DNA from 2 places in the Allosphingosinicella humi genome. Region 2 is predicted to be linked to the other one. Evidence: predicted binding sites of a transcription regulator. Region 2 holds the regulator's gene; the other holds the start of a gene.

Region 1 (10,214 bases), on a different contig from region 2:
TCGTTGAGAGCATTGCATTGTTTTGCGGCTTTGACGCTCGCTCTCGCCCCCGTTGCCGCCGGGGCGGCACCGCTCCCGAAGCCGGAAGAGATCGCGGAAGCCGACGAGCGCGTCCTGCTGCCCAGGCTGGCTGCAGCCATTGATGGCGACGAGTCCGCCGAGGAAAGCCTTGCGTCACTGGATAGGCTTCTCGCCGAGTTAACGCGGCCGACGCGGCTGCGCGGCATTGTCCAGTTCGTGCGCGCAGGGCTGCTGACGCAGCAGCAAGAGGAGCTCGAGGGGCGCGAGGCGATCCGCGAAAGCATCCGGCTGCTGCCCGGTTATAGCGGGCCGCTCTTCTTCGCATCGCAGCTCTACGCCTTCACCGATCAGCCCGGTCCCGCCACCGACTATCTCTTGAGGGCGATCGAAATTGATCCGGTGCTCGTCAATGTGATTGGCGATTACGAGATCGGGAACCTCCTGAGGCGCCTGGCCGAAGCGAGCGACGACCGTCGCGCGGAAGCCCTGAGCGAGCGCCTTCTGGAGAGCGGGTGGTCGCAAGGCAGATCAAGCACAATTTCCTCCATGGCCATGCGGGTGCTCGAGGCGCGGCTCGATCGCGGCGACGTGCAGGGCGCGGCGAAGATGGTGCCGAAGCTCGTCACGCCCAGCGGCTTCGCACGGCTGCTCACCCGGAAGAAGTTTCTGCCTCTTCGCGAGCACGTCTTCGATTGGGCGGGCCCGAGACTGGAGAAGCAGTGGCCCATCTATCTCGACCAGGCCCGCGCCGAATGGGAAGTCAGCCATGATCTGGACGCCGGCCTCGATTATGCGCAGGCGCTGGCGGCCGCCGGCCATGACGCGACGCTCGCTGCGACCTTCCTCCCGCTCTTCCAACGGGAGATAAGCGCGGCCGACTATCGGCTGATCTTCATCGCGCCCGTGGTGGCAACCGGACTGGCCCGGCTGGGCCGTTGGGACGAGGCGTTCGACCTGTTCGAACACGCGCTCAGGGTGTGGCCGGCGGGCGAGTCCGCGCTTGCCATCAATCTGACGGGCAACCGGGCCAAGCTGCTCGCGAGCCGAGGCGAGTTCGAGGCGGCGGTAACGGCCTTCGATAAGGTACTGGAGGAGGCCGCCCGCTGGGGAGGCGAGGTGAACGGCGGAGCCTTGCGAGCCATCCACCTTTACCGGGCCTGCGCGTTGGAGCAGCTCGGACGGACGGATACCGATATGATCTCTATGGCCATCGTTGCCCAGAGGCGGGCGATCGAGCCGATCTCCTTCGTCTACCTTCAGCTATGCGCGAATGATTTGGAGTCCGCGCGCGAGACCTTTCTCAACGCTTTGAAGAACGAGGCGACGAGGGGCGACGTCATCGGCGTCATGCAGCCCGCCGACGAGGAGCCCCTCGACAGCGCCTTTTCCCGCACCATGGCGGAACGGTGGCGGCGGCTAAGGTCGGACAAGAGATTGATCGCCGCCGTCCGCGAATACGGGACGATCCTGTCCGAACCGGTGAATGCCGGCGCGCCCGACGAGAGGATTCCCGCCGCGGAAGGCGCCGAGGTTTATTGAGAGGACGACAGCCGCGCACCTCAGCCGGGCTGGCCGGCGGGCCCGGGTCGGGTCTCGACGGTGAGCCGATCGAGGAAGAAGTGCACCAGCGGCCCGATCGCCACCGCGTAGAGGATCGTGCCGAGGCCGATCGTGCCGCCGAGCGCGACGCCCGCGGCCAGCACCGCCACCTCTATGCCCGTCCGCACGCGACGGATCGTCCAGCCGGTGCGCGCGGAAAGGCCGGTCATCAGGCCGTCGCGCGGACCGGGGCCGAGCGAAGCGCCGATATAGGCGCCGCCGGCGATGCCGTTGAGGACGATGCCGGCCACCAGCCACGCCGCCCGCACCGGCAGGCTCTCCGGCTCCGGCAGCAGCGCCAGGCTGAGATCGGCGGCGATGCCGATCACGATCATGTTGGCGATCGTGCCAAAGCCGGGCCGCTGCCGGAGCGGGATCCAGAGCAGCATCACCACCGCGCCGACCGCGATCACCACCGTGCCGAAGCTGCCGCCGACCTGCTCGAACAGGCCCTGGTGGAACACGTCCCACGGGTTGAGCCCGAGATTCGCGCGCAGCATCAGCGCGGTCGAGAAGCCGAACAGGAAAAGCCCGGCGAAAAGCTGGATGAGGCGGCGCGTCATGCCGCGGCCTTTGCCCGCATGCGCCGGCGAATCCTAGCGGCGTTCGGCGCAACCCGGCCCGCCCGAATTTGCAACGCTGTCCCGAGCCGCGGGCGGACTTCGCCGACGCCAGGCGGAACGAACGGCCCGCCCTATCATTATAACGGCCGGGCCGGCTCGACCGGCAGGACATGAAGGAACCGACATGCGCACTATGATCATCGCCGGCCTCGGCGCCGCCACTCTTGCCCTAGCGGCGTGCGGCGGGCAGGGCGACGACAGCCTCGGCGACAATGCCGCCGACGCGGCCGAGAACCGCGCCGACATTCTCGAGGACATGGCCGACAACGCCGCCACCGACGCTGAGGCCGACGCGCTCGAGCAGCAGGCGGACGTGGTCGAGGACATGGGTGAGGCCCGCGAAGAAGCGATCGACGAAGCCGACGTCAACGCCGACGCGATGACCCCGAACGAGCAGGAGGCGGCCGTCAACGGCATGTAGTCTCGCGTCCGGGCGCCGCCCTGGCGGGGGGCGCCCGTTTCGTCACCCGAAGTCCGTTCGTCCCGAGCGGAGCCTGGCTCCGGAGGAGGCAAGCGCAGTCGAAGGGCGCACCTCGCAGTCCGACAGGCGCCCCTCGACTTCGCTCGGGACGAACGGCGCTCAGTCCCGCCAACCGCTGTTCTTCCTCAGCCACGCCCCGGGCCCGCACTGGCAAGTCGGCCGCGCACCTCTTATCTCCCTAGTGGAATTCTCCCCGGAACAAAGCTAGAACCCTGCGCATGGCACTCACCACCATCTCCGTCCGCGGCGCGCGCGAGCACAATCTCAAGGGCGTCGACGTCGACATTCCGCGCGACACGCTGACGGTCATCACCGGCCTCTCGGGCTCGGGCAAATCCAGCCTCGCCTTCGACACCATCTATGCCGAGGGGCAGCGGCGCTACGTCGAGTCGCTCAGCGCCTATGCGCGCCAGTTCCTGGAGATGATGCAGAAGCCCGACGTCGACCATATCGAAGGGCTCTCCCCCGCCATCTCGATCGAGCAGAAGACGACCAGCCGCAACCCGCGCTCCACCGTCGCCACCGTCACCGAGATCTACGACTATATGCGCCTGCTCTGGGCCCGGGTCGGCGTGCCCTACAGCCCCGCCACCGGCCTTCCCATCTCCGCCCAGACGGTCAGCCAGATGGTCGACCGCGTCATGGCCCTTCCCGAAGGCACCCGCCTCTACCTCCTCGCTCCGGTCGTGCGCGGCCGCAAGGGCGAGTATCGCAAGGAAATGGCGGAGTGGCAGAAGGCCGGCTTCACCCGCGTCCGCATCGACGGCCAGTTCTACGACATCGAGGACGCCCCCGCCCTCGACAAGAAATACAAGCACGACATCGAGGTGGTGGTCGACCGCCTCGTCGTCCGCGAAGGCATCGAGACTCGCCTGGCGGATTCGCTGGAGACCGCGCTCAAGCTCTCCGAAGGCCTCGTTTACATGGACCCGGCCGATCCGCCGAAAGCAGAAGATTCCGTTCGTCCCGAGCGGAGCCCGGAGGGCGTAGTCGAGGGGCGCACCTCGGAGTCGTCGGCAGACGCCCCTCGACTTCGCTCGGGACGAACGGAGGCCTCGGGGGACAAGGCGGACAAGGCCGCTCTCCAGGACAATGCCCCGCCCGGCCGCATCGTCTTTTCCGAAAAGTTCGCCTGCCCGGTCTCCGGCTTCACCATCGCCGAGATCGAGCCGCGGCTGTTCAGCTTCAACGCCCCGCAGGGCGCCTGCCCCGCCTGCGACGGCCTTGGCGAAAAGCTCCTCTTCGATCCGGACCTCGTCGTCCCCAACCACGCCCTCACCATCAAGAAGGGCGCCGTCGTCCCCTGGGCCAAGTCCAACCCGCCCAGCCCCTATTACATGCAGGTGCTGGGCTCCCTCGCCCGCGAGTTCGGCTTCAGCCTCGACACCCCCTGGGCGGACCTGCCCGAGGAGGTGCGCGACATCATCCTCTTCGGCACCAAGGGCAAGCCCGTCACCCTCACCTTCGTCGACGGCCGCAAGACCTACGACGTCAAGAAGCCCTTCGAAGGCGTGATCGGCAACCTCAACCGCCGCATGCTCCAGACCGAATCCGCCTGGATGCGCGAGGAGCTCGGCAAATATCAAAGCTCCGCCCCCTGCGAGACCTGCGGCGGCGCCCGCCTCCGCCCTGAGCCGCTCGCGGTCAAGATCGCCGGCGAGGACATCAGCCAGTCCACCCGCCGCAGCGTCCGCCACGCCTATGAATGGTTCTCGACCCTCGAGGAAAAGCTCGCCCCGCAGCAGCAGGAGATCGCCCGCGCGATCCTCAAGGAGATCAACGAGCGCCTCGGCTTCCTCAACAATGTCGGCCTCGATTATCTGAACCTCGACCGCACCTCCGGCACCCTGTCGGGCGGCGAGAGCCAGCGCATCCGTCTTGCGTCACAGATCGGCTCCGGCCTCTCGGGCGTCCTCTACGTCCTCGACGAGCCCTCGATCGGCCTCCACCAGCGCGACAACGACCGCCTGCTCGTGACCCTCAAGCGCCTGCGCGATCTCGGCAACACCGTGCTCGTCGTCGAGCATGACGAGGACGCCATCCGCACCGCCGACCATGTCATCGACATGGGCCCCGGCGCCGGCGTCCATGGCGGCGAGATCGTGGCGCAAGGCACGCTCGAGGAAGTGCTGGCGAACGAGAAGTCGCTGACCGCCGATTACCTGACGGGCCGCCGCGCCGTCGCCGTCCCGGCCCAGCGCCGCAAGGGCAACGGCAAGAAGCTCACCGTCCACGGCGCCACCGCGAACAACCTCAAGAACGTCACCGCCTCGATCCCCTTGGGCACCTTCACCTGCATCACCGGAGTCTCGGGCTCGGGCAAGTCGAGCTTCACCATCGACACCCTCTACGCCTCCGCCGCGCGCCAGCTGAACGGCGCCCGCATCCTCAGCGGCAAGCATGAGAAGCTCACCGGCCTCCAATATCTCGACAAGGTGATCGACATCGATCAGTCGCCGATCGGCCGCACCCCGCGCTCCAACCCGGCGACCTATACCGGCGCCTTCACCTCCATCCGCGACTGGTTCGCGGGCCTCCCCGAGGCGCAGGCGCGCGGCTACAAGCCCGGCCGCTTCAGCTTCAACGTCAAGGGCGGCCGCTGCGAGGCCTGCTCGGGCGACGGCGTCCTCAAGATCGAGATGCACTTCCTCCCCGACGTCTACGTCACCTGCGACGTCTGCCACGGCGCCCGCTACAATCGCGAGACCCTGGAGGTGAAATTCAAGGGGATGAGCATCGCCGACGTGCTCGACATGACGGTCGAGGACGCGCACGAATTCTTCAAGGCCGTCCCCCCGATCCGCGACAAGATGGCGATGCTGGAGGAGGTCGGCCTCGGGTACGTCAAGGTCGGCCAGCAGGCGACGACCTTGAGCGGCGGCGAAGCCCAGCGCGTCAAGCTCGCCAAGGAACTCTCCCGCCGCGCGACCGGCCAGACCCTCTACATCCTAGACGAGCCCACCACCGGCCTCCACTTCGAGGACGTGCGCAAGCTCCTCGAAGTCCTCCACGCCCTCGTCGAGCAGGGCAACACGGTGGTGGTGATCGAGCACAACCTCGAAGTCATCAAGACCGCCGACTGGATCATCGACCTTGGCCCCGAAGGCGGCGACAAGGGCGGCGAAATCGTCGCCGAAGGAACGCCGGAGCAGGTGGCGGAGGAGCCGCGGTCATATACGGGGCATTATCTCAAACCGCTGCTTCAGGGACCGCGCGCCGAAGCCGCAGCTTCACCAAGCAGGAAAAAACGGGGATCCACCTCGATGCGCGAGCGAGAGGCCGCTGAATGATGTGATGTCGGAAGGACGACCGCCCCTCATCCTCGCCCCATGAAAGGCAGCCTACACGCCTTTTACGTGCATGACATCCACAGCCATTAGTCTGCCGTCCTGATCTTTTTCTAGGCGAAATCGTACGCGGTCTCCCTTGCGAACCGCCGACGTGGCAATAACCCGGTTGCCGTGGAAAAACATATCAACTGGCATACCGTCCTGCACTATGAAGCCAAATTTATCGCTTATCTTGAAGAACTTAACTGTCCCCTCGAAGAAACCAGCTCTGCTGGGAGCAACGACGGCCGTACCGCTCTTCCGTCTCGAGCGAATTTTTTTCCCCGTGTTCAGAACGTTTCCGAGACCGTAATGTATTTCATAATCCATATTTGTTTTGACTTTAGGCGAGATATTTGACGGGCTTCTTTCAATAAAGCACCACCGAATAAATCGTTCGTCGTCCGTCATTTCTATGTAAGAAATGATATTCTGGTCGTACAAAAACTGGAGGAAGTCTTCAGCTGTTTCCATAAAGTCGGGACGCTTCTTACCCGATCGTCCAATGAAAGTGACAAAATCGGCATACGCGCTGAGGAACTTGCTGTAATCAAACTTGTTATGGCCATCTAAGTATTCGAAGAATTTCAAAAATAGCTCATACTCGTCCTCACCGTAATAAAACGACAGGCTATCTTTAACTTCTCCAAGCATATAAGTACCATATGCCCGCCTAAATTCTTTTGAAGTCAGCTGTTCGTACGTAAAATTATCTGTGGCCTGTCCCGTCCGGACGTATAATTCGTCAAGGGTGTCCAAAACGGCTAATATGTCTCGAGGGCGGTGAAATGAATATCGGAGCACTGTGATAAATGATGTTGGCCTACTCTCTTCCTCGAGAAGAGATGCTGCATTAAAGGGGAAATAATGATCCCAAGCCACACCCGGCTGAGGGCTGGTATCCTGCTGTACTGACAGAAATCTGTCAGCCATTTTGAATAGGTTAGACTCCCGATACCCATGGTATCTGGTGCGCCAATCTAATACTGTTGAGTTATCCTTCAGCTTGGTATTTCTATTTTGCATTCCAAGCGAATTAAATATATCCGGTCGTAAAAGAGCAACTACCTTAATTCGACCTTTTGAGTCCCGTATGCTCGGAAAGAAATCGTTGTTCAGACTCCATAGAGCATTAGCAAGCCCTTTAACACAATCCTGATATCTTGGATATGGTATGCTTTCTGGTCTTATGTCTATGCCGTCGATAAATACGGTGTGATCCGCAGTTAGATTGAGAGACGATATTGCATTTTCGAATGACCGTTGGATGGTCAGGAGGTCGGTCTGAAATCTTTGTAGATTCTTTTGGGTGCTTGAGGATTGTTTGACATCTGCACCAGCCTGAACCAAGCCGGCAAACTTTACCAACATCTTTATTATTTCTTCGGAGTTCTCAACCAATTGCAAGCCGGAGACGACCTCAGGCGAGAACGCGTTCTGGTAATAGGCGTCTATCGCTGCCTTGAGGCCCTTGAACTTATTGTTGGCCCCCGCGAACGAACGCGCCTCGTTCTCAATTATCGAGCCTGCTACCAATAGGAGCAGAATTACTTTCCATATGTCTACGTACTCGGAAAGGCCCAACGCATTCTGATTTTTTAAGGCGACAAACTTGGTGTAGTCAGTTTCTCTTATAAACTTGTGTGAGTATTTACGCACATCGCTGGGAGAATTAGTTAGGTAGACTGCATATGCTGTCTTGCCTGTACCCTTCTCGCCAACGAGAAAGAAGGTGTTACGCTCTGTCAGTTCTTCGAGTGCCTCGGTACGCAGGAAAATCTGATTAAACAGATTCTTATTCTCACGCCTGCGATAGTTCTCCGCATCCGCAAACCCGAATGTAAGCTTATTCAGTGGCTTCAAGAGTCGGCCCTCCGGTTAGGGAACTTATCCGTGGCGGAAGTAAGCGCAACCCAGTTGCTGACAAAATTTGGAGCCCCGTAGGATTACCGTGACAGTGCGCTAATTTCGTCGGTCAGCGGTCCTTGGCAGTTTCCGGGCACAGATGTAACTCGCCCCGTCACCGCCGCATAGCCTGCTCATGCCGCGCCTCGGTCTCGCCCCCGACCGTCAGCTGTAGGCTCCCCACCGCCGCCGCCTCGCGCTAAACAGGCGCGATGTGCAACGACTATCGCCGCACGCCGCCGATGCACACGATCCGCGAGCAGTGGAGCCAGACGCGCATCCCCTTGCTGTTCCCTTAAAGGCCTGCCCAACCTCGCCCCGCTGGAATCGATCCGCATCACCGCCGCCGTCATCCGCGCCTCCGGGCAGGCTCCGTCCCTGCCTTCGATCTGCAAGCCGCTTCCCGCCCGCCGCCTCGATCCGGTCAGGGTCTCCTGGGCAGGGCCTGAAGGCTTTGCCTGCTTCGCGTCTTCGCGCTTTCGCGTGAACCAGAAAAGGCTTTCCTACAGGCCCTGCTTTCTGGTTCATCATGCCGGATGAAGCCGTCTGTTCCTCTCGCCGACCAGCGCCGCATTCCCGCCCGCGCCCAACCACGGGGCCAGGCCGGTCCCATGGCCAGTGCGACCGTTGGGACCATTCGCCCGGTCCGAGCGCGAGTTCCGGGGAGCGAGCCTGGGCCAGGCCGCCTGATGACTCGGCTGAGGTGTGGCCTTCGTGTCGGCGCCGCCGCTTTTCCGCGCCGCCGCTCCCCCGCTTCTGCCGCCCGCTTCTGGCGCCCGCCTCCCGCTCCCGCTACACGGACAACCATGTGCAACGACTATCGCCGCACGCCGCCGATGCACACGATCCGCGAGCAGTGGAGCCAGACGCGCATCCCCTTGCTGTTCCCGGAAGGGCTGCCCAACCTCGCGCCGCTGGAATCGATCCGCATCACCGATCCCGGCGCTATTGTCCGGGCGTCGGAGCAGGAGCCGGGCTCGGCCGAGCTGGTCGTGCGCCGCTGGTCCTGGCCCGGCCCGGGCGGCAAGCCGGTCTATAATTACCAATCGGATGGGCGGGAGTTCACCAAAGGCCGCTGCCTGATCGTCGCCGACGGCTTCTACGAGTTCACCACGCCCGTCGTCGCCCCCGGCGCGCCGAAGCCGAAGCGCAAGGACAAGTGGCTGTTCACCCGGCCGGGCGAGGAGGTGATCGGCATCGCCGGCCTGTGGCGCGCCACGGCACAGGTGGGCGAGGCCTTCACCATGCTGACCTGCCCGCCCGGCCCGGACGTCGCCCCCTATCACGGCCGCCAGATCGTGATCGTCGACCGCGCCGACTGGGGCCGCTGGCTCGACCCCTCCGTCCCCGCCGCCGAAATCTGCCAACCCCTCCCGGCCGGAAGCCTCGCCGTCAGCAAAGTGGCGTGACGATGCCTGGGGCCGTCGACTATCCAGCCGTCACCACGCGTCGACGAAGCGCTCGCCGGCGCTCAGCAGGGATTCGATCCTTGCCCATCGCGGCTCCAGCCGATCGCGCCGGGCCTAGGCGCCGGCGTCGGCGAGCTGGCGGGCGTCCGCTGCGTCCCAGGCCATGCGGATGCCCTTGGGCAGGGCGCCCCTGACCTTGGTGACCTGGCCTTCGGAGATGTGGCGGGTCAGCACCGCGAAGACGGCGCGGATCGCCTCTTCGGGATCGATCGGCCGCGTGTCGCTCAGCCATTCGGCGACCTCAGCGACGAACTCTTCCTGGCTGTTGCAGCCGCTCGGCTGCCGGCCGGGCTCATATTGGTCGTAATAGACGCCCCTCACGAGCAGCGGCAGCTGCGAGCCCAAATGGGCGGAGAGCTCAACGGGAAGCCGGTCGCGCAGCTTGTGGAGCACGGTCGACAGCACCTTCCAGGCGACGTGCCGGTCGGGCCCGATCCGCTCCATGATCTCGTTGAGCCAGATGTTGGTGGTTTGCAGCGTCTTGTCGAAGACGTCCAGGCCGGTGGCGCTCATGGCGACCTCCTTCGTTGGCGGACATGCCATGCCAACCGCCGCGCGGCGCTTCCGTTCCCCTTCAAAATGCACCCGCGGGCCGGGGCGGGTGCGGTGCGAGGCGGGCACTACTTGCCGAGCTGGCCGCGTATGGCGCCGGCCGGGAAGTCGGCATTGTGGACGTTGACGTAGAAGCCGGCCGGCGTCTGGATCAGCGCCTTGGCCAGCTCGGCGGTGACGCTGGCGCAGCCCTCGCTGGCGCCGTCGGCGGGCGCCTCGAGCGTCGCCACCGGCG
Region 2 (10,214 bases):
CCGACGCCGAGATCGCCGCCTTCTACAAGGCCAATGCCGCTCGTTACGCCGCGCGCGAGACTCGTTCCCTCAGCCAGGTCGTGCTGCCCGACGAGGCCGCCGCGCGCGCCTTCGCGCAGCGCATCGCCGGGGGGATGAGCTTCGCCCAGGCGGCGACGCAGGCCGGCTTCAGCCCCGACGACGTCTCGCTCGGCGAGCAGGGCCGCGATCAGCTCGCCCAGCTTACCTCCGAAGCGGTCGCCAACGCGGCATTCTCGGCCGCCGAGGGCGCGATGACGGCGCCGACCCGCTCGCCGCTGGGCTGGCACGTCATCCGCGTGGACGCCATCACCCGCACGGAGGCCACGCCGCTGGCCGCGGCCCGGGACGAGATCGTGCAGCAGCTCGCCGCCCAGAAGCGCGAGGGAGCGCTGGCCGACCTCGTCACCCGCATCGAAGACCGCCTGGCCAAGGGCGCGACCCTGCCGGAGGTCGCCGAGGCGGAGGGACTTACCCTGCGCGAAACCCCGCCGATCACCGCCTCGGGCATCCAGTTCGACAACCCCGACTATCGCGCACCCGAGCTGCAGCCGGTGCTGGAGACCGCCTTTGACATGGGCGTCGACGAGGACCCCTTGGTCGAAACCCTGGAGGAGGGACAACGCTTCGCCATCCTCGACGTCACTGAGGCCATTCCCGCAGCGCCCCCGCCGCTCGCCGAGGTCCAGGACCGGGTGAAGGCCGATCTCGTCCAGCGCCGCGCGCTCGAGAGGGCGCGCGCCGTCGCCGCCTCGATCGTCGCCAAGATCAACGGCGGGACGTCGCCCGCCCAGGCCTTCGCCGAAGCGCAGCCGCGCCTGAGCGCCCCGGAATCGGTGACCGCGCGCCGGATCGACATCGCTCGTCCGAACGAGCCGGTGCCGCCCCCGCTGGCGATGCTGTTCAGCATCACCGAAGGCAAGGCCCGCCTGCTCGCCGCGCCTAACGGCCAGGGCTGGTTCGTCGTCCACCTTCAGGAGTCGGTGCCCGGCGACGCGAGCAGTTCGCCGGGTCTGATCCAGGCCACCCGCGGACAGTTCGAAGGCATATTGGGCCAGGAATATGCCGAGCAGTTCGGTCGCTCTATCGAAGCCGGCCTGAACATCGAGCGCAACGAAGGTGCGGTCGAGCGGCTGAGGCAGCAGCTGGCCGGACCGGGCGCGGAGTAAACGGGATCTTCCGGCGTGAAGCACGATGATCCTCGTCATCGACAATTATGACAGCTTCACCTGGAACCTCGTCCATTATCTGCGCGAGCTTGGTACGGCGGTCGAGGTGGCGCGGAACGACGAAATCTCCGCCGCCGCGGCGCTCGCCAGCGACGCAAACGCATTTCTGATCTCGCCCGGGCCGGGGGCGCCCGAAGAGGCCGGAATCTCCCTCGAATTGGTGCGGCTGTGCGCCGAGGCTCGCCGTCCGCTGCTTGGGGTCTGTCTCGGCCATCAGGCGATTGCCCACCATTTCGGCGGCAAGGTCGTCCGGGCGAAGCCGATGCACGGCAAGACATGCGCCGTGCGGCACGACGGGACGGGCGTCTTCGCCGGCCTCCCCTCCCCTTTTAGGGCGACGCGCTATCATTCGCTGGCCGTGGCCGCGGACGCGCTACCCGACTCTCTTGCCGTCAACGCGACCGCCGAGGACGCGACCGTGCAGGGCCTTCGCCACCGCACGCTGCCGATCCACGGCGTCCAGTTCCACCCCGAGAGCATCGCCAGCGAATGCGGCCACGAACTGCTCGGAAATTTCCTACGCCTGGCGGCCGGCCCGGCGCTGGGGGTAGATGCTTGACACAGTCACACCTGTTCCTTACACGTTCCGTATACGTTCCATGGGGGACCGCCGATGCTGACTCGCAAGCAACATGAGCTTCTCTGCTTCATCCACGATCGCCTGGTCGAAACGGGGGTGTCGCCCTCCTTCGAGGAGATGAAGGAGGCGCTGGAGCTCAAGTCCAAGTCCGGCGTCCACCGCCTCATCTCGGCCCTGGAAGAGCGCGGCTTCATCCGTCGGCTGCCCAATCGGGCGCGGGCGCTGGAAGTGCTGCGCATGCCGGAGAAGGGCGGCGCCAACGTCGTGCCGCTGAGGGCGCCTGCCCCGCCCGCCGCGGCCAACGACGTCATGGAAATCCCGCTCCACGGCCGCATCGCCGCGGGCACGCCGATCGAGGCTTTGCAGGGCACCGAGAGCCTGTCCGTGCCGGCCGCGCTGCTCGGGCCGGGCGAACATTATGCGCTGGAAGTGTCCGGCGATTCGATGGTCGAGGAAGGCATTCTCGACGGCGACTTCGCCCTGATCCGCAAGACCGATACGGCGCGTGACGGCGAGATCGTCGTCGCCCTGGTCAACAATGAGGAAGCGACCCTCAAGACCTTCCGCCGCGAAGGCCAGATGATCCGTCTCGACCCGGCCAATCGCAACTACGACCCGCAGCGCTACCGGCCCGAGCAAGTGGTGGTGCAGGGCCGGCTGTCGGGGCTGCTCAGACGCTATTAGAGCCATCGGCCAGCTCAGGCTGAGCTAAAGCGGCGTCATTGCCGAGGCTTCAACTCCGCCTGATAAGGGGGGGACGGCTTATCGCCGGCTCCGCGACGATCAACGATCCTCGTCAGCTGAACGATTTCGGCAGGCCCGGATGCGAAGGCCCGATGGGATTCATCTGCGCCAGCAGGTCGATGCCGCTGAGCGGATCCTCGAATTCCAGCCGGGCGCGCGTGCCGTCGGTCCAGGCGACGGTCGCCAGGGTTTCCAGGCGGCCGCGCTTCAGGATGATGTCGGTGCCGACGGAGGGCAGCCGCTCGCCCGTCACCACCGCGGCGGCCGACGAAAGTTCGCGCAGCATGACCGGCATCTCTCCGGTCGTCGTCACCAGCTTGGCGCCCAGCAAGAGCCGAAAGCATGTGCCGCCCCCGATCTCGCTGTCATCGCCGACAAGGCTCAGCATCGCCTGATTGTTCATTCCCCACTCCCCCGAAAATTGGTCGAGGCGGGATCTACGGTGGTATCCCTACCATCCCGTTAACCTTGCCTAAAGCGTTGGGTAAAACAGGTAATTTCGCCGGCATGTTCCGGGAGCGGAACGAAGCGGACATCTCCTCGCCAAATGCGCTCGACCAGCGATTCGCAACTCTCCACGCTTATCCTGCGCGGCTCAGGCTTCCAGTCCGTCGCTAAGCGCCCATGCCGATCAAGACCGCGAGCAGCGCGATCACGACCATGCCGATCATGATCTTGTTCGACGAGAACATCGAACCGCTTTCGAACTCTGCCTCGACCCTGTCCTTATTCTCGTCCATCGCCATCTCCCCTCGGGCGGAAGGCCCGATGCCTCGAGCGCACACCGGCGGACCAAACCTCCGGCGTCGGCAGTCAGAGGCGGCGCCATTATGCGCTCCGCCACCGATGCGATCAATCCGGCTCGGTTTCTCTCGGTGGCGCGGTTCCCCCGAAAAGGGAATCATGACTCGCCGGCCTTTCTGGGATGAGCATGGCCGGCAGCCCCTGCCACAGCACGGCCAGGAAGGAGAGCAGGCAAAGCAGCCCGCCAGCCTTGCGCCAGAGGCCGGTGAGGTCCGCCTGCGGCGTCTCCCAGCGCGGCAGGCGTCCGGTCCAAAGGCCCCAGCCGATCCAGGCGATGGCGGCAAGGCAGATGAGCGTGGCCAGGCCGATCAGGAGGCGCGAGACGAGGCCCGCCTCCCAGGTCAGGGTGATGGCGAGGGTGGCGAGGGAATAGACCAGGCCGAGATGGGCCGACCAGATCAGCGGCCCGGCCAGGAGCACCGACCATTTGGCAAGCGTATCGAGGCTCCGCCGCGGCATCAGGACACCAGCCTCGGGAAGCCGTGGGCGACGATCACGGTCACCGCCGCCTGGACGATCGTGTAGCGCCACAAGAGCCTTGTCGTATCGAAGCTCAGCCGCCGCACATTATCGGTGCGCCCGACCAGGATGCGCGCCGCGACCAACCCGGCCATGAAGGTGATGGCGGCGAGGTTCTGGGCATTCAGAAAGCCGAGCGCGAAGGTGCTGGCGCCATAGCCGCTTTCGCTCGGCCAGAGACCGGTCCGCGTCCACAGCCAGATGTCGCCTCCGACGGCCGCGCCGAGGACCAACACGCCCGCTAGCAACGGCGCGACGACAGCCGCCTTGCCTCGTCCCTGCGTCAGCATCCGGTCGGCGATGGCCAGCAGGCCGGCGCTGCCTGCGAGGAGGAGGAGCGCGCCGCCCGTGTGGAGCAGTCCGGGAAGCCTCGTTCCCGGCGGGGGCCATCGGTCCGGCTGGACGCTCCAGAGATAGACATAGCTGAAGACCATGCAGGTGAAGATCATGCCGATGACGACGATCAGCACCCACACCGCCCAGATGGCGTGATTCTTGTTGCCGAGCATGTAGACGGGGAGTTTCAGCCCTCCGCCGACATCGACCGGGTCATGGTCCGGCCCCTGGTCGAGCTCCCACACCCAGCGCAGCATGGCGGCGATGGCGATGACGCCGCCGATCACCGCGACCAGCACCATCTTCACCGTCAGGGAGAGGAAGAAGACGGCGGTGAATACGGCCGCGACGACGTGCCACCAGCTGGGGCCGGGAATGATGACCAGATATTGCGGGATCGCCTTCAGCGGCGACGTCACGATCGTCTCCCGCCGGCGAGTCAACGCGCCCGGCAGGAACCATTGCCCCTTCTCGACCTGATCGCTGAGCTCGGGATTGTCCCACAGCGGCTCGCGGCTTTTCACGATCGGGATGCTGCGGGCGGCGTAGGAGCCGTTGGGCAGCCATTCCAGGGTGCCGCCGCCATAGACGTTGCCGGCATTCTCATCCTGCGTCATGCGGAACTTGAGCGCCATGTCGATCACGAAGAGCGCCACGCCGGCGCCGATGGTGAAGGCGCCCATCGTCGAGACGAGGTTGAGGCCGTCGAGGCCCATCTCCGGCAGATAGGTGTAGACCCGGCGCGGCATGCCGGCGAAGCCAGTCCAGTGCATCGGCAGGAAGGTGAGATGCATGCCGGTGAACATCAGCCAGAACACCCATTTTCCGACCCGCTCGGACAAGGCGAAGCGGCTCACCATCGGCACCCAGTAATAAATGGCGGCGAACAGCGGGAAGACCATGCCGCCGATGAGGACGTAGTGGAGGTGGGCGACCACGAAATAGGTGTCGTGCGCCTGCCAGTCGAAAGGCACCATCGCCACCATCACGCCGGTGAGCCCGCCCATGGTGAAGATGATGAGGAAGCCGACGGTGAAGAGCGTCGGCACATTCCATCGCGCCCGCTCCCCCGCCATGATGGTGGCGATCCAGGCGAAGACCTGGATGCCGGCCGGAATCGCCACCGCCATCGACGCGGCCGAGAAGAAGCCGGTGGAGATGGGCGGCAGGCCGGTGGTGAACATGTGGTGGACCCACAGGCCGAAGCTGATGAAGCCCGTAGCCACAAGAGCCGCGACGATCAGCCGATAGCCGACGAGCTTGGCCCGCGCGACGACCGGCACGATCATCGACATCATGCCGGCGGCGGGGATGAAGATGATATAGACTTCGGGATGGCCGAAGAACCAGAAGAGATGCTGCCAGAGCAGCGGGTCGCCGCCCTTCTCGGCGACGAAGAAGGGCCAGTGGAACGCCCGCTCCAGCTCCAGCAGGATGGTGCCGAGGATGATCGCCGGGAAGCCGACGATGATCATGCCGGCGAAGACCAGCATCGCCCAGCCGAACAGCGGCAGCTTGTCCAGGCTCATGCCGGGCGAGCGGGTCTTCAGCACGCCGACGACGATCTCGATCGCGCCGGCAATGGCGGAAATCTCGATGAAGCCGATGCCGAGCAGCCACCAGTCCGCCTTGCTGTCCGGCGAATAGATGTAGCTGGTGAGCGGCGGATACATGAACCAGCCGCCGTCCGGCGACTGGCCAAAGAATATGGTGGTGAAGAAGACGAGACCGCCGACGAGATAGGCCCAGAAGGCGAAGGCGGAGAGCCGCGGGAAAGGCAGGTCGCGCGCCGCCAGCATCTGGGGCAGCAGCAGCACCCCCATCGCTTCCACCGCCGGGACCGCGAAGAGGAACATCATCACCGTGCCGTGCATGGTGAACAGCTGGTTGTAGGTGTCCTGGCCGACGATTTCGGCCATCGGCGTCGCCAGCTGGCTGCGCATCAGCAGCGCCAGGCAGCCGGCCAGCACGAAGAACAACAAGGCCGCCCCGACATAGGCGGCGCCCACGATATTGTTGTTGACCGCGGTCGGCAGCCGCCAGCCGGTCGGCTGGCGCCATACCTCCTCCAATATCTTCAGCTCCTCCTCCGGCCGCGGCCGCGGGTCCGGCAGGTTCTTCGCAGCGGCGCGGAAGGCGGCTTCCTCGTCCGTCATTCAAGGCGGTCCATATAGGTGACGAGGGCTCTCAGCTCCTTGGCGGAGAGGCCGGAATAAGCGGGCATTTTGACGCCGGGCTTCAGCCGCTGCGGGTTGGCGGTCCAGCCTCCGAGCGTGCCCTTGTTGTTGGGGAGGATTCCGGCACCGAGATGCAGGCGGGACGCGACATGGGTGAGATCGGGGCCGGCCAGCCCCCTCGCCGGCGTGCCGCGCACCTGGTGGCAGCCACCGCAGCCCAAAGTTCGAAACAGCGCCGCGCCTTCGGCGGCGAGCGGCTCCGAAGGCGGCAAGGCCGGTCCCGCCTCGCGCCTCAGCCAGACTGCATAGTCGGCCGGCGACAGCGCGCGCACGCGGAACAGCATGAGGGCGTGCGGGCCTCCGCAATATTCGGCGCAGGCGCCGTAATAGACGCCCGGCTTTGCGGCGAGGAGGCGAATGCGGTTGGTCTTGCCGGGGATCATGTCGAGCTTGCCCGCCAGCTCCGGCACCCAGAAGCTGTGGATGACATTGTCCGAAGCGAGGTCGATCAGCGCGGGCCGGCCGGCCGGGATGACGATCTCGTTGGCGGAGGCGAAGCGTTCGGGTTCCAGATATTCGACCCGCCACCACCATTGCTCGCCCGTCACATGGATGCGGACCGGGTCGGCGTCCTCGGTGCCGACCAGGCCGGCCGTGAGACCGAGGCCGTAGGTGAGGAGGCCCGTCAGGGTGACGACGGGAAAAAGGACGCCGCCGATGATCACCATCTTTTCGCCGGCGATCCTCCGCCGCCACGCCCCGCCGAACAGGGCTATGCTGAGGGCCACGAGGACGATGAGGAGAATGACTCCCCCGCCGACGATCAGCACCCAGCTCAAAGTGGTGATCGGATCGCCCTGAGGTCCGGATGTGTCGAGCGCAAGGGGCAACCCGTTCCCGCTCATCCGCACGATAGCTTGGCCGGCAAGCTCGCCTCCCTGTGGCTCCCCCGCCTTCAACCGATCCGCCGCCGGCTCGTTCCACAGCCGTTTCTTAGCCGAGCGGAACGCCTCCGGAATGTCTTCGTTGGGAGACGGGAGCTGACGGCGATGGGCGACGCATGGCGCAGATTTTTTCGGCACGGACGGACCGCCTGCTCAGACGGCTCCTCCTCGCCCTGCCGCTGCTGTTCGTCCTTCTCCTCGGGATCGGCTTCTACCAGTTCCGCTCCGACGCTCATTGGGGCGTCGGCAGGACGGCCGAGCAGCCGATCGGCTTCCGCCACGACCTCCATGTGCGGGAACTCGGCCTCGACTGCGCCTTCTGCCATGGCGGTGCCGCGCGAGCGGCCGCGGCGGGCATGCCGTCGGCGAGCGCCTGCCTCGTCTGTCATTCCCAGCTCTGGCGCGGCGTGGACGCGCTGCGACCGCTGTTCACCAGCGTCGAGCTCGGCCAGCCGATCGAGTGGAAGTCGCTCTATCGCCTTCCCGAGCACACGCGCTTTCATCACGGCGCCCATGCCGCGTCCGGCATCGGCTGTGCCGCCTGCCACGGCGACGTGGCGACGATGGTGAAGACCGAAAAGGCCGAGCCGCTGTCGATGGCCTGGTGCCTCGATTGCCATCGGCAGGTGGGCGAGCGCGGGCAGCAGAATCGCACAGCAGCCCTAACCCCTCTTCGTCATTCCCGCGAAAGCGGGAATCCCGCTTCTTCTCTTCCCGAAGCAAGGCAAGAGCAGCGGGACTCCCGCTTTCGCGGGAGCGACGGATCAGGTGTCCTGGCTGCCGAGGATGTCGCTTTCGCCAATCCCCGCCTCACCGATTGCTCGACCTGTCACTACTGATGAGCGGCGACACAAAAGCGGGTCTCTGGCGCGGCATCGGCGATTTGACGGCCGATCGCATCGAGTCCTGTCTCGAGGCCGAATTCCCCGCCCTCCACCGGATGGGGATGATGGACCGGCGCGACCTGATGCGGCTGATGGGCGCATCGCTGGCGCTGGCGGGGCTCACCGCCTGCGAGAAGCGGCAGCCGCCGCTGCTGTCCCAGCCCTTCAGCCCGGAAGGGCATGTCGCCGGACAGCCGCTCTACTTCGCCACCTCGCTTCCGCTCGACGGCTATGGCCGCGGCGTGCTGGTCAAGTCGCATGACGGGCGGCCGATCAAGATCGAAGGCAACCCGCTCCACCCCGCCAGCCTCGGCGCGACCGACCCGTTCATGCAGGCCGAGATATTGTCGCTCTACGATCCGGATCGCTCGCGCACGCCCCGGCGGGGCGACGAGCCGATGCCCTGGAGCGCGCTCCGCCGCTTCCTTACCGAGCAGCGGACCGAAATGGCGAGCGATGGCGGGCAAGGCACGCACGTCCTGTTCGGCGCCACCTCCTCGCCCACCCTCGCCGGATTGATCGATCGGCTGCGCTCCCTATACCCGGCCATGCGTTTCCACAGCTATTCGCCGGTCAGCGATCTCTTGGCGGCCCCGGAGCTGATCTACCGCCTCGACCGCGCCGACGTCGTGCTCAGCCTTGGCGCGGATTTCCTGGGCCCGGGGCCTGCCCAGGTCCGCTATGCCCGCGATTGGAAAGAGGCCCGCCCACGCCTCATCGTCATTGAATCGACGCCCACCCTCACCGGCGCCCAGGCCGACCAACGCCTGCCCCTCGCCCCCCACGCCATCGAGGCGCTGGCGGCCGAGCTCGCCGCCGGCCGCGGGCCGCCGAACGTAGTGCAAGCCCTCTCGGCAGGACGCGCGATGGTGCTCGCCGGCCGCGACCAGTCTCCGGCCGTGCAGGCGCTGACCCATCGCCTCAACTCGCAGCTCGGCGCCTATGGCAATGGAATTGTCGCCATCGCGCCGGTGCGGCTCGCTCAGCCGGAGGGGATCGAGCCGCTCGATGCTCTGGTCGCGGAGATGGCGGCAGGACGGGTGCGGCGGCTGGCGGTGCTCGACTGCAATCCCGGTTATGACGCGCCGGCGGACTTCGCCTTCGACGAACTGATGACCCATGTCCCGGTCTCGATCCATCTCGGCCTTGGCCATGACGAGACGGCGCGGGTCTGCCGCTGGCATGTGCCGATGCGCCATGTTCTCGAAAGCTGGGGCGACCTTCGCGCCTATGACGGCACCGTCGGCCTCCAGCAGCCGGCGACGGTGCCGCTCGTTCCCGCGCTAAGCTCGATCGAACTGCTCGCCGCGCTGGCCGGGGACCGCCCCGACGGCGGCGCCCTGGTGCGGCGCCAATGGAATGGCCTCGCCGAAGAGCCGTGGCTCCGCGCGCTCGAAGCAGGCGTGATTTCCGGGACGCAGGCCGCGACCACCGCGCCCCCGTCTCCGCCTCCTGCGCCCTCGACCAGGCCCGTCGGGCTGACCCTGACCTTCCAGCCCGACCCGCGGATGTGGGACGGCCGTTTTGCGAACAATGCCTGGCTCCAGGAACTGCCGAGCCCGCTCACCAAGCTCGTCTGGGGCAATGCCGCGCTGATCGCGCCCGCGACGGCGGCACGGCTTGGCTTGGAGAGCGGAGACAAGGTCGAAATCGCCCATCGCGGCGCGAGCATGACCGCGCCCGTCTGGGTGATGCCGGGCCAGGCGGCGGACGTCGTCACCCTGCCGCTCGGCCATGGCCGCCGCTCCGCTGGCCGGGTGGGAACCAGGATCGGTGTCGACGCCTTCCGCCTCCGCCCGGCCGACGCTCCTTGGGTCGTTGCCGGCGTGGACGTGCGCAAGGTGCCCGGCCAGGCGCGCCTCGTCAGCACACAGCGTCATCACCCCATCGCCGACCCGGGGGCCATTCGCACCGCCGAGGCGGGCGCGGAGGACTTGCCCAGCCTCTATCCCGACTATCCGTCGCTCGGCCACGTCTGG

The links. The regulator LexA, encoded in region 2, represses DNA repair genes until DNA is damaged. The targets are predictions, from matches to a motif close to GTTCCNCNCTTGTTCT.
Region 1: the regulator LexA is predicted to act here: its motif matches at 2,920-2,935, upstream of uvrA (excinuclease ABC subunit UvrA).

Annotation. Positions count from the first base shown of each region.
Region 1 covers NZ_QFFF01000001.1:1,705,880-1,716,093, reverse strand. The annotation lists gene DF286_RS08535 (tetratricopeptide repeat protein) at 4-1,560, shown strand; gene yczE (membrane protein YczE) at 1,581-2,183, opposite strand; gene DF286_RS08525 (hypothetical protein) at 2,368-2,664, shown strand; gene uvrA (excinuclease ABC subunit UvrA) at 2,943-6,014, shown strand; gene DF286_RS08515 (cold-shock protein) at 6,066-7,916, opposite strand; gene DF286_RS08510 (SOS response-associated peptidase family protein) at 8,765-9,367, shown strand; gene DF286_RS08505 (DUF2267 domain-containing protein) at 9,482-9,940, opposite strand; gene DF286_RS08500 (CHRD domain-containing protein) at 10,048-10,214, opposite strand, start outside.
Region 2 covers NZ_QFFF01000002.1:271,808-282,021, forward strand. The annotation lists gene DF286_RS14655 (peptidyl-prolyl cis-trans isomerase) at 1-1,187, shown strand, start outside; gene DF286_RS14660 (anthranilate synthase component II) at 1,213-1,806, shown strand; gene lexA (transcriptional repressor LexA) at 1,861-2,511, shown strand; gene DF286_RS14670 (hypothetical protein) at 2,624-2,974, opposite strand; gene DF286_RS15520 (hypothetical protein) at 3,186-3,311, opposite strand; gene DF286_RS14675 (hypothetical protein) at 3,424-3,834, opposite strand; gene DF286_RS14680 (cbb3-type cytochrome c oxidase subunit I) at 3,834-6,386, opposite strand; gene DF286_RS14685 (cytochrome c oxidase subunit II) at 6,383-7,489, opposite strand; gene DF286_RS14690 (cytochrome c3 family protein) at 7,468-8,190, shown strand; gene DF286_RS14695 (4Fe-4S dicluster domain-containing protein) at 8,190-10,214, shown strand, end outside.